DNA from 2 places in the Nonomuraea polychroma genome. Region 2 is predicted to be linked to the other one. Evidence: riboswitches for the same ligand, from Rfam matches in the RefSeq annotation. Region 2 holds a riboswitch; the other holds the start of a gene.

Region 1 (6,036 bases), 8.1 Mb from region 2:
TCCGACCCGATACGGAGCCGACCAGCAACGGTTAGGCCGTGCGTTCGCCACGTGTGAGGTCGATCAGCACTCGATGACGTTGACGGCCAGGCCGCCTCGCGACGTCTCCTTGTATTTGTCCAGCATGTCCCGGCCGGTGTCCCTCATGGTCTTGATGGCCTTGTCGAGGGCCACATAGTGCTTCCCGTCGCCGCGCAAGGCGATCCTCGCCGCGGTGATCGCCTTGTTGGAGGCGACCGCGTTGCGTTCGATGCACGGGATCTGGACCAGGCCGCCGATCGGGTCGCAGGTCAGGCCCAGGTTGTGTTCGATGCCGATCTCTGCGGCGTTCTCGACCTGCTCCGGCGTGCCGCCCATGACCTCCGTGAGGGCGGCCGAGGCCATCGAGCAGGCCGAGCCGACCTCGCCCTGGCAGCCCACCTCGGCGCCCGAGATCGAGGCGTTCTCCTTGAACAGGACGCCGATGGCGGCCGCCGTGAGGAGGAAGCGGACCACGCCGTCGTCGTCGGCGTGGGGGACGAAGCGGGTGTAGTACGTCAGGACGGCCGGGATGATGCCGGCGGCGCCGTTGGTGGGGGCGGTGACGATGCGGCCGCCCGCGGCGTTCTCCTCGTTGACCGCCAGCGCGAACAACGTCACCCAGTCCATGGCCTGCAGCGGGTCCTTCTCCGGCGGCTCGGTCTGCAGGCGGCGGTAGAGCTGGTTGGCGCGGCGCTTGACCTTCAGGCCTCCGGGCAGGACGCCTTCCTTGGCGATGCCGCGGCGCACGCAGTCCGACATGACCTGCCACAGGTTGAGGATGCCCGCGCGGATCTCCGCCTCGGTGCGGCCGAAGGCCTTCTCGTTCTCCAGCATCAGGGCGGAGATCGACAGGCCGGTGTTCGAGCAGTGCTTGAGGAGCTCCTCGCCCGTGGTGAAGGGGTAGGGGAGCACGGTGTCGTCCGGCTTGATGCGGTCGGCGCCGGTGGCCTGCTCGTCCACGACGAAGCCGCCGCCGACCGAGAAGTAGACCTTCTCCCGCAGAGCGTCGCCGTCCGCGGTGTAGGCGGTGAAGCGCATGCCGTTCGGGTGCTCGGGGAGCGAGATCTTGCGTTCGAAGATCAGGTCCTCGCCGACGACGAAGGGGATCTCGTGAGTGCCGTACAGCTTGACCGTGCCCGACGCGCGCATCGCGGCCAGGCGCTCGTCGATCGAGTCCACGTCCACGAGTTCGGGCTTCTCGCCCGACAGGCCCAGCAGGACGGCCTTGTCGCTGCCGTGGCCCTTGCCGGTGAGGCCGAGTGAGCCGTACAGGATGGCCTCGACGCGCGCCACGCGCGGCAGGAGGCCGTCCTCGTGCAGGCCTCGGGCGAACTTGTGCGCGGCGGCCATCGGGCCGCCCGTGTGGGAGCTGGAGGGGCCGATGCCTATCTTGAAGAGGTCGAAGACGCTGATCGCCATTGATGGCGCCTTTCGTGGCAAGGCCGGGGCCCGGCATTGGCCAGGGCCCCGGCGAAGTGGGTCAGGACTCGCCTGAGGTGAGCGCGGCGTACTCCTCGGCGGACAGCAGGTCCTCCGTGTCGCCTTCCATGCGGACGCGGAACATCCAGCCCTCGCCGTACGGGTCGCTGTTGACCAGCGACGGGTCGTCCACCACGGCCTGGTTGACCTCGACGACCTCGCCGCCGACAGGCGTGTAGATCTCGCTCACGGACTTGGTGGACTCCACCTCGCCGATGGAGTCGCCGCCCTCGACGGTCGAACCGACCTCGGGGAGCTGCACGTAAACCACGTCACCGAGGGCGTCGGCGGCGTAGGCCGTGATGCCGACGGTCACGGTCAGCCCGTCATCGAGCCCGGCCACCCACTCGTGCTCCTTGGTGTAGCTCAGCTCGTTAGGGATGTTGCTCACTTCTTCCTCCTGTAAAAGGGCAGCTCTACCAGGTCCATAGGTTCTTGGCTGCCCCGGATGTCCACAGCCAGGCCTTCTTCGACGCCCATGTCCACGTAGGCCATCGCAATGGGCTTGCCCAGGGTCTGGGAAGGCGCACCGCTGGTGACCTCGCCGACGACGGCGCCGTCTTTGGTGACCGGGTAACCGTGGCGCGGCACCCGGCGGCCCCGCGCGACCAGGCCGACGAGGCGGCGCCGGGGCGGGTCGTCCTTGACCGCCTCGAGCGCCGACCTGCCGACGAAGTCGCCGGGCTTGTCGAATTTCACCACTCTGCCGAGCCCCGCGTCGAACGGGGTGAGCTCGGCGCTGAGCTCGTTGCCGTACAGCGGCATGCCCGCTTCGAGGCGGAGCGTGTCGCGGCTGGACAGGCCGGCGGGCCTGATCCCGTACGGCTCGCCGGCCGCCATGAGGGCGTGCCAGAGCGGCGCGGCGTCCTCGTTCGCGACGAAGAGCTCGAAACCGTCCTCGCCGGTGTAGCCGGTGCGGGCGATCAGCGCATTCCGGCCGTCCACCAGGCCGGGCAGGCCGGCGTAGTACTTGAGGCCGTCGAGGTCGGCGTCGGTGAGCGTGGCGAGGATCTCTTGGGAGCGCGGGCCCTGGACGGCGATGAGCGCGTACTGGTCGGACCGATCCTCGACCACGACGTCGTACGACTTCGCGCGCTCCTTCAGCTCATTTCCCACTTTTTCGTAGTTCGAGGCGTTCGCCACCACCATGAACTCCTCGTCCCCGAGCCGGTAGACGATGAGGTCGTCGAGCACCCCGCCGCGCTCGTTCACGATCATGGTGTACCTGGCCCGCCCGGGAACCAGCGCCGACAGGTGCCCGACCAGCGCGTAGTCCAGGGCCTGCCCGGCCTGCGGTCCCGTCAGGAAGATCTCGCCCATGTGGGAGAGGTCGAACAGCCCGGCCGCCTGGCGCACGGCATTGTGCTCCGCGGACTCGCTGCCGTACCGGAGGGGCATGAGCCACCCCGCGAAGTCGGTCAGCGTGGCGCCGAGGCTCTCATGAACGTCTCGTAGCGGTGTCGGTCGGGACATATCGCACCTCAGGACAGGATCGGATGCCAGCATCCTCCCCCTCTGTCATCGATGCCTGAGAGCTTCGCCCGGGTTTTGCCGGACTTTCACCTTCGGCGAGGCCCACAGGCCTGCTTTCCAGAGGTCACCTACGAATGAGAAATCTGCCACGTGGGCTGCCGCTACGGTCGTACCGGGCGCGATGCGTAGGGCTGCAGTCCGCTTGTGTCAGTTTTCTTATTCGGGCCGTGCGGTCCTTTGCCTTGAGAGGTTTGCGGGGAGGGCTTGCTCCTTCAGGGACCCTGACCGGCTGTCAGGGTGCTCTCCCGCACGGTTTCGCCGGTGATGTCCGCAAGCCTAGTGCCGTTACGGGGGTCTTGTCGCGTTCGCGCCGCCCGTGAACCGCTCGGGCGGCGGTCACGTTGAAGGGGAATGAAGCGGCGAAAGACGGCCCTCGGACTCGCGGCGGCCCTGACCATCACGTCCTGCGGCGCCGAGAGTGCCGCTTCCCCCGCGCCGCCGCCTCGGTACGAGGCCAGCCTGACGGTGCTCGAAGGCGGCGGGCACGGGCCCCAGCTGTGCTCGATGGTGGCCCAGTCACTCCCGCCGCAGTGCGGCGGGCCCGACGTCGTCGGCTGGGACTGGAGCAAGGTCGAGCACGAGTCGCAGGGTGGCGTGAAATGGGGCGAGTACCGGGTGGTGGGCACCTGGGACGGCGCCAGGCTGACCTTGACGGAGCCGCCGGGGAAGCCGGTGCGGGGACAGGAGGATCCGGGCGGCGCGGACAGGTTCGCGAGCCCGTGCCCGGAACCCGCGGGCGGCTGGCGGCCCGTCGACCCCGCCAGGACGACGGAGCGGACCATGAACGAGGCGATCGAGCGGGCGCGGTCGGCCAAGGAGTTCGCGGGCGCCTGGCTCGACCGGCTCGGGCCGGAGCCCGACCCTGAGCAGGAACAGACCTCTGACGCGCGCAAATACGTGGTCAACCTGAGATTCACCGGCGATCTGCAGGGCCGCGAGAAGTGGATCCGCGAGGTGTGGGGCGGAGCGTTGTGCGTGACCGGCGCCCGGCACAGCGAGGCCGAGTTGCGGGCCATCCAGCGGGAGGCCGAGAAGGCGGTGGGCGACGGCCTCCTGTCGGCGTCGACCGACGAGATCGGGAACCGGGTGACGGTGACCACCTGGCTGGCCGGCGACGACCTGCGCCGTCAATTCGACCAGAAGTACGGCGCGGGCGTCGTCGTCTTCGACAGCATGCTGAAGCCCGTCCGGTAGCGCCGGGCCGCCTCCCTATCGGCAGGCCGCCACGAAGGATTCGAAGATCGCGCAGTCCTCGGCCGCCTCCGGGTGCCACTGCACGGCCATCGTGAACGACTCCGCGTCCATCTCGACCGCCTCGATCGTGCCGTCCTCGGCGGTGGCGGAGACCGTGAGACCGGGGGCGAGCCGGTCAATGGCCTGGTGGTGGTAGTGCGGGACCGTCACGGGCTCCGTGCCCAGCGCCTTGGCCAGGCGCGTGCCCGGCACGGGCACGACGGGCAGCGGGCCGAAGCGGCCGGGCGCGGGGGAGTGGCCCTCGTGCCCGACGACGTCGGGGAGGTGCTGGTGCAGGGTGCCGCCGCGGGCGACGTTGAGCACCTGGAGACCGCGGCAGATCCCCAGGTACGGCAGCCCGGCGTCGAGGGCGGCACCCAGGACGGCAAACTCCGCTTCGTCCCGGAAATCGCGGACATACCCGATTTTTTCCCCGGGCTCATCGCCGTACCTGGCCGGGGCGATGTCACCCCCGCCGGCCAGGATGAGCCCGTCCAGCCGCTCCACGAGCCGCGCGGGATCGCCGGCCGGCGGCAGCACGACCGGCTGCCCGCCGGCGCGGACGACCTGCTCCACGTACATGTACGGCAGCAGCGCGACGGTCATGTCCGTCCACACCGTGAACTTCGCCGGTTCGACGTAACACGTGATGCCGATGACGGGACGCACGAGGGAACCTCCTAGAGCGGAGTCACGTAGGCGCCGGAGATGCCGCCGTCCACCAGGAACTCACTGGCCGTGATGAACGACGCGTCGTCACTGGCCAGGAACGCCACCGCCGCCGCGATCTCCGACGTCTCGGCGAACCGCCCGACGGGAACGTGCACCAGCCGCCGCTGCGCCCGCTCCGGATCCTTGGCGAACAACTCCTGCAGCAACGGCGTGTTCACCGGCCCGGGGCACAGGGCGTTCACCCTGATGCCCTCCCTGGCGAACTGCACGCCGAGCTCGCGCGACATGGCCAGCACGCCGCCCTTGGAGGCCGTGTAGGAGATCTGCGACGTCGCCGACCCCATGACGGCCACGAACGACGCCGTGTTGATGATCGAGCCCTTGCCCTGCCGCTGCATGTACGGGATGACGTGCTTGCAGCACAGGTAGACGCTGGTCAGGTTGACCTCCTGGACGCGGCGCCAGGCGTCGATGCCGGTCTCCAGGATCGAGTCGTCGTCGGGCGGCGAGATGCCGGCGTTGTTGAAGGCGATGTCGACGCTGCCGTAGGTGTCGTACGCCGTCCGGAACATCCTGACGACGTCGTCCTCGTTGGTCACGTCGGCTTTGACGAAGAGACCGCCGACCTCGTTCGCGGCCTTGGCGCCCGCCTCCTCGTCGACGTCCACGCAGACGACCTTGGCGCCCTCCGCGGCGAACCTGCGAGCCGTGGCGAGCCCGATGCCGCTGCCCGCGCCCGTGATGACCGCCACCCGATCCTGCAACCGCTGCACAATCACTCCCTGCTCATTTGGTCGTTCGTCACTCCTCATTCGCTTCGCGGAGTCCCATGTCGTGCCGAAGGCGCGCCATGGGCACGTGTCGGGCCTCCACTTCGCTCACTGCGTCGGGTTCACTCCCTGCTTATTTGGTCGTTCACCGCTCCTCATTCGCTTCGCGGAGTCCCTCCTGCGTCGGGCCTCCACTTCGCTCACTGCGTCGGGTTCACTCCCAGGAAATGAAGACGTTCTTGGTCTCGGTGAACGCAGCCAGGGCGTCCGGGCCGAGCTCCCGGCCGAGGCCCGACTGCTTGAAGCCGCCGAAGGGGGTCCAGTAGCG
Region 2 (6,036 bases):
CTCGACCAGCGCGGGCCCTCGCGGGGTCATGACCTCCATGGCAGAACCGTACCTTCGGACGATCCCGCCCTACCCCTCAGGGCTGATGACGGCGCGCCACCTGCCAGGCATGATTTTCGTATGCCAGACAAACGTCCCCTCCGGGATGATCTGCAGGCCACGCTCGACGCGCGCCGCGATCTCGGCCCGGACTACGACGCCGCGCTCGTCGAGTCGTTCGTGGAGCGCCTCGACGAGACGATCGCCGCCCGCGTGCGCGCCGAGCTCACCCTGCACGGCGCCGCCCCGCACAAGCACCAGGCCAAGAACCCCGGATCGGCGATGATCCCGATCGCCCTGGGCTCGATGGGCATCGGCATCCCGCTGACGGCGATCGCGGCGGGCAACGCGGGCCTGGTGGGGCTGACGATCACCTGGCTGGCGATCGTCATCATCAACGTGGCCGCCGCCGCGGCCATCATGCGCCGCGGCTGACCTCGGCTCCTTCTCCCAGACGCCTCGGGGGCGGCGGACACCACGCCAGCCCGCTCTGGACGCGTCGCTGGCACCCCGGACGCCGCGCCGAGCTCTGGTCAGAGGGCGGTGCATGATGCGGCGCGGCGCAGCGCCGTCTCGGACGTGGCGGTCCCAGACGTGGCTGTCTCAGGCGTCGCGGTCGTAGCGGAGGCGGACCTCGGCGGCCAGGGTCTCGTCCTCGTGCTGCAGCCCGTACGACCACACCCGCTCGGCGTCCTCCTCCCGCCCGCGCAGCGGCAGGGTGCGAGCCAGCAGCTCGATGGCCAGTGCGCTGGTCTGCGCGTCGGCCCCGCCCTCCACCGTCTCGGCGAACTCGGCGCAGGCCAGCTCCAGATGCGCGATCCCGAGCTGCACCCGCAGCCCCGGCACATCCTCCTCGGGAGCCGACTCCAGCGCCTCCATGAGCACGTCGGCCGCCATCCCCGGCTCGCCGTGCTCCATCAGCAGGTCGGCCAGCTGCCGCGCCGCGTGCGCCCCGATCTGGCCGTCGCCGGCCGCCATGGCGGCCCGTAGCTCGCTCTCCGCCTCCTCGAGGTCGGCGGCCAGCCGGGCCAGCGCGAGATGGGCCAGCGGCACGTAGGCGGCGGTGCCGACGCCGAGCACGGCCTGCCAGGCGGCCCTGGCCTGCTCGGCCCGCCCCTCCCGCTCGAAGCCCTGCGCGAGATGGCAGGCGGCCTGCGCGGCGTATTCGGGATGCCCGGTGGCCAGTGCCGTCCTGGCCGCGGCCCGGGCGGCCTCGACGTCGCCGCGCTCCTCCAGCACCACGGCCAGCCCCACGGCCGCCTGGGCCCGGTCAGGCCCCTCGGGGTCGGCGACCAGCCGGCTCAGGATGGCCGCGGCACCCTCCAGATCGCCGCCCTCGGCGAGACGGCGGGCGGTGTCGAGGGGTGGTGTCTCCAGCTCTGAGGACGTCAAGAGAGCTCCTTCTCGCGACGGTCGCACCGAGCCTAACGACTTCTGGCGATCATGTCTGCCCACTTGACGGTGAAGGACTGGCCGCTGCTCGTTTCGCCCGATTCAGGGCGCCGGAGCAGCGGCCAGAGCCCCTCAGTCCTCGTAGGCCTCCAGCGGCGGGCAGGAGCACACCAGGTTGCGGTCCCCGTACGCCTGGTCGATGCGCCGCACCGGCACCCAGTACTTGCCGTCACGCAACGACGGCACCGGGTAGGCGGCCTCGGTCCGCGTGTACGGGTGCGTCCACTCGTCGGCGACGACGGACTCGGCCGTGTGCGGCGCGTTCCGCAGCGGGTTGTCGGTCTTGTCGTAGTCTCCCGACGCCACCTTGGCGATCTCCCCGCGGATCGCGATCATCGCGTCCACGAACCGGTCGAGCTCATCGAGGTCCTCGCTCTCGGTCGGCTCGATCATCAGCGTCCCGGCCACGGGGAACGACATGGTGGGCGCGTGGAAGCCGTAGTCGATGAGCCGCTTGGCCACATCGTCCACGGTGACGCCGGTCTCCTTGGTGATCTGCCGCAGGTCGATGATGCACTCGTGGGCGACCAGCCCGCCGCGCCCGGTGTACAGCACCGGGTAGTGGGGGGCCAGGCGCCGTGCGAGGTAGTTGGCCGACAGGATGGCCTGCTCGGTCGCCGCGGTGAGGCCGTCCGAGCCCATCATCCTGATGTACGCCCACGAGATCGGCAGGATCCCCGCCGACCCGTAGGGGGCCGCCGAGACGGGCCCGACAGGCGTGTCGTTGTGCAGCGGGTGCCCGGGCAGGTAGGGCGCCAGGTGGGCGCGCACCGCCACCGGGCCGACACCCGGGCCGCCGCCGCCGTGCGGGATGCAGAACGTCTTGTGCAGGTTGAGATGGGACACGTCGGCCCCGAACTCGCCCGGCTTGGCCAGCCCGACCAGCGCGTTCAGGTTGGCCCCGTCGACGTAGACCTGCCCGCCGGCCCCGTGCACCTTGGCGCACACCTCGGTGATGCTCTCCTCGTAGACGCCGTGCGTCGACGGGTACGTCACCATGATCGCGGCCAGGGCGTCCCGGTGCTTGTCGATCTTGGCGTCGAGGTCGGCCAGGTCCACGTTGCCGTCGGCGTCGCAGGCCACGACCACCACGCGCATCCCGGCCATGACGGCGCTGGCGGCGTTGGTGCCGTGCGCGGAGGACGGGATGAGGCACACGTCGCGCCCGATCTCCCCGTGGGCGCGGTGGTAGGCGCGGATGGCCAGCAGCCCGGCGAACTCGCCCTGCGAGCCGGCGTTCGGCTGGATCGACACCGCGTCGTAGCCGGTGATCTCGGCCAGCCAGCGCTCCAGCGTGCCGATCAGCTCCACGTACCCCCCGGCCTGGGCCTCCGGCGCGTACGGGTGCATCGCGGCGAACTCGGGCCAGGTGATCGGCTCCATCTCGGTGCTGGCGTTCAGCTTCATCGTGCAGGAGCCGAGCGGGATCATCGAGCGGTCCAGCGCGATGTCCTTGTCCTGCAGCTTGCGCAGGTAACGCAGCATCGCCGTCTCGGAGTGGTGGCTGTGGAAGACCGGGTGGGTCAGGTACGCCGACTCGCGCAGCAGCGCGGCGGGCAGCACGTCGCCCTCCAGCGCGACGTCGGAGGCGTCCACGCCGAACGCCGCCCATACCTTGGTCACCTCGGCGGCGCCGGTCTTCTCGTCGCAGGCGACCGAGACGTGGTCGGCGTCGGCCTGCCAGAGGTTGACGCCCCGCTCGGCGGCCGCGGCGACGACCTCGGCGGCCCGGCCGGGCACGCGGACCAGGACGGTGTCGAAGAACTCCCGGTGCACGACCTCCAGGCCGGCCGCGCGCAGCCCGTCGGCGAGGGCGACGGCGTGCCGGTGCACCCGGTGGGCGATGCGGCGCAGGCCCTCGGGGCCGTGGTAGACGGCGTACATACCGGCGATGACGGCGAGCAGCACCTGTGCGGTGCAGATGTTGCTGGTGGCCTTCTCGCGGCGGATGTGCTGCTCGCGGGTCTGCAGGGCCAGCCGGTAGGCGGGGTCGCCGTCGGCGTCCACGGACACGCCGACCAGGCGGCCGGGCATCTGCCGCTGCAGCCCCTCGCGTACCGACATGTAGGCGGCGTGCGGCCCGCCGAACCCGAACGGCACCCCGAAGCGCTGCGAGGAGCCGACCGCGATGTCGGCGCCCAGCTCGCCCGGCGCGGCCACGAGCGTGAGGGCCAGCAGGTCGGCGGCGGCCACGACGAGCGCGCCCGCCTCGTGCGCGGCGGCGGCCACGGCGCGGAAGTCGCGCAGCCGCCCGGACGCCCCCGGGTACTGCACGAGCACGCCGAAGCACTCGGGCAGCTCGCCGTCGAGCGGGTGCTCCACGAGCGTGATGCCGAGCGGCTCGGCTCGGGTGGCCAGGACCCGCTTGGTCTGCGGCAGCGCGTCGGTGTCGACGACGAACACGTTGCTCTTGGACTTGCCGGCGCGCCGGGCCAGCGTCATGGCCTCGGCGGCGGCCGTGGCCTCGTCGAGGAGGGAGGCGCCGGCCACGGGCAGGCCGGTGAGGTCGGAGACGACCGTCTGGAAGTTCAGCAGCGCCTCGAGGCGGCCCTGCGAGATCTCCGGCTGGTACGGCGTGTACGCGGTGTACCAGCCCGGGTTCTCCAGCAGGTTGCGGCGGATGACGGCAGGCGTGATCGTGTCGTGGTAGCCCAAGCCGATCATCGAGGTCAGCACCTGGTTGCGGCCGGCGAGGGCACGCAGCTCGGCGATCGCCTCGGTCTCGCTCGCGGCGGCGGGCAGCTTGAGCCGGTCCTTGGCCCTGATGGCCTCGGGGACGGCCACGGCCACCAGGTCGGACACCGACTCGAAGCCGACGGCCTCGAGCATGCGCTGCTGCTCGGCCTCCGACGGGCCGATGTGCCTGGACGAGAACGGCGGAGCTGACAGGTCGGTCATGGACAGTGCCTCCTGAGGCTATGGAGACCGGCGCCAGGGCGCGGGCGAGTGCCGGATCTCCCCACTCTGTCAGCGCGGCGTGACCGCGACCTGAGAGCTTCACCCCCGCGAGGGGGCTTGCACCGTCGGTGAGGCACGCCTGGCGGGCGCGCCTGCTTTCCAGAGTTGCCTCGCCCGAGCGGTACGGGGTGCCTGAGAGATTCCGGGGAGGGTTGCTCCTTCGGCGCCCTGGGACCCAGGGTCCCAGGGACTCTCCCGCACGGGGTCGTCAGCCTTGCTGTCCTAGATTACAACCCCTAGGTGTTACAAGGGCATTTCACCCTGTCCGCCGGGCGCGGCGGCGCCGGGCGAGCTCGTCAGCGGGGTGGTCGGCCGGGACGGTGTCCTCGACCGCCGCTCGTTCCCCCGGCAGCTCCGCGAGGGATCCCTCGACCTCACGCCAGACCCGGCCGAGCGCGATGCCGAACACGCCCTGGCCGCCCTGGAGCAGGTCGATCACCTCGTCGGCCGAGGTGCACTCGTAAACGCTGACGCCGTCGCTCATGAGCGTGATCTGGGCGAGGTCGGCGACCCCGCGATCGCGCAGATGCTGCACGGCCGTGCGGATCTGCTGCAGCGACACCCCGGTGTCGAGGAGCCGCTTGACGACTTTGAGCACCAGGATGTCGCGGAAGCTGTAGAGGCGCTGGGAGCCCGAGCCTTGCGCGGCCCTTATCGTGGGCTCTACCAGGCCCGTGCGCGCCCAGTAGTCGAGCTGCCTGTAGGTGATGCCGGCCGCCGCACAGGCCGTGGGCCCGCGGTATCCGATGTCGCCTGGCAACGCCGCCGGCTGCTCGTCGAAGAGCAGACCCTGCTCGCCGGCACGCTGCCGCGCGTTCTCGCGCCGCACCGGATCTTCCTGGCCGGCCGTCTTTCCCTCGCCGCTGCTGACCGCCACGCGGACCTCCGGCTTTCTCTCATCCCGTGGCCTGATCTGGGGGTTCGTAAAGGGCGGCCACGGGTTTCACTTGCACCGTAGGACCGTGACCATGCTCAGTCAACGATCCGGCTCGGCGCGTCGTGAAGCGTAAATGCACCGAAATACCTACCCCGCCCTGCCGAAGTCTTCGGGCGTGATCGTGTCAAGGAACTCCCTGAACTTCTCCACCTCGTCCTCTTGGTCGTCGGGGATGACCACACCGGCCTCCTGGACCACCTCCTCGCTGGCGAAGATGCGGGCTCCGGTGCGCAGCGCGAGCGCGATCGAGTCCGACGGCCGCGCGCTCACCTCCACGCCGTTGGAGAACACCAGGTCGGCGAAGAAGATCCCGTCACGCAGGGCGACGATGTTGACCGCCCGCAGGCCGACGCCCAGGGCGCTCAGCACGTCGCGGAAGAGGTCGTGGGTGAGCGGCCGCGGCGGAGGCTCCTCCGCCTGGGCCAGGGCGATGGCGGTCGCCTCGGTCATGCCAATCCATATAGGAAGGAACCGCTCCCCGTGTGCCTCCTTGAGCAAGACGATCGGCTGATTTGTGGGCATTTCAACTCTTACGCCCACGACCTCCATCTGCAACACGGGCTGCTCCGTATTCCTGACCGGTCACCCGGCACAGCTCTTTGCTCGACTTGGCTACTTCAATTCAACGTAACACCCGGCGGGCCTGGAAT

What was found. Region 2 has a riboswitch for glycine ahead of gcvP (aminomethyl-transferring glycine dehydrogenase). Riboswitches for the same ligand answer to the same signal wherever they lie in the genome.
Region 1: it holds a riboswitch for glycine, as region 2 does, so the genes downstream of both, gcvT (glycine cleavage system aminomethyltransferase GcvT) here and gcvP (aminomethyl-transferring glycine dehydrogenase) in region 2, are expected to answer to the same signal.

Annotation. Positions count from the first base shown of each region.
Region 1 covers NZ_SAUN01000001.1:11,435,988-11,442,023, forward strand. The annotation lists gene EDD27_RS53415 (hypothetical protein) at 1-35, shown strand, start outside; gene EDD27_RS53420 (L-serine ammonia-lyase) at 64-1,440, opposite strand; gene gcvH (glycine cleavage system protein GcvH) at 1,502-1,891, opposite strand; gene gcvT (glycine cleavage system aminomethyltransferase GcvT) at 1,888-2,973, opposite strand; glycine riboswitch at 3,006-3,104, opposite strand; glycine riboswitch at 3,194-3,291, opposite strand; gene EDD27_RS53435 (hypothetical protein) at 3,385-4,227, shown strand; gene EDD27_RS53440 (gamma-glutamyl-gamma-aminobutyrate hydrolase family protein) at 4,243-4,935, opposite strand; gene EDD27_RS53445 (3-oxoacyl-ACP reductase) at 4,947-5,711, opposite strand; gene EDD27_RS53450 (aldehyde dehydrogenase family protein) at 5,923-6,036, opposite strand, start outside.
Region 2 covers NZ_SAUN01000001.1:3,367,859-3,373,894, reverse strand. The annotation lists gene EDD27_RS15045 (alpha/beta hydrolase family protein) at 1-39, opposite strand, end outside; gene EDD27_RS15040 (hypothetical protein) at 121-474, shown strand; gene EDD27_RS15035 (tetratricopeptide repeat protein) at 643-1,431, opposite strand; gene gcvP (aminomethyl-transferring glycine dehydrogenase) at 1,564-4,389, opposite strand; glycine riboswitch at 4,446-4,558, opposite strand; glycine riboswitch at 4,559-4,657, opposite strand; gene EDD27_RS15025 (MerR family transcriptional regulator) at 4,706-5,326, opposite strand; gene EDD27_RS15020 (bifunctional nuclease family protein) at 5,474-5,944, opposite strand.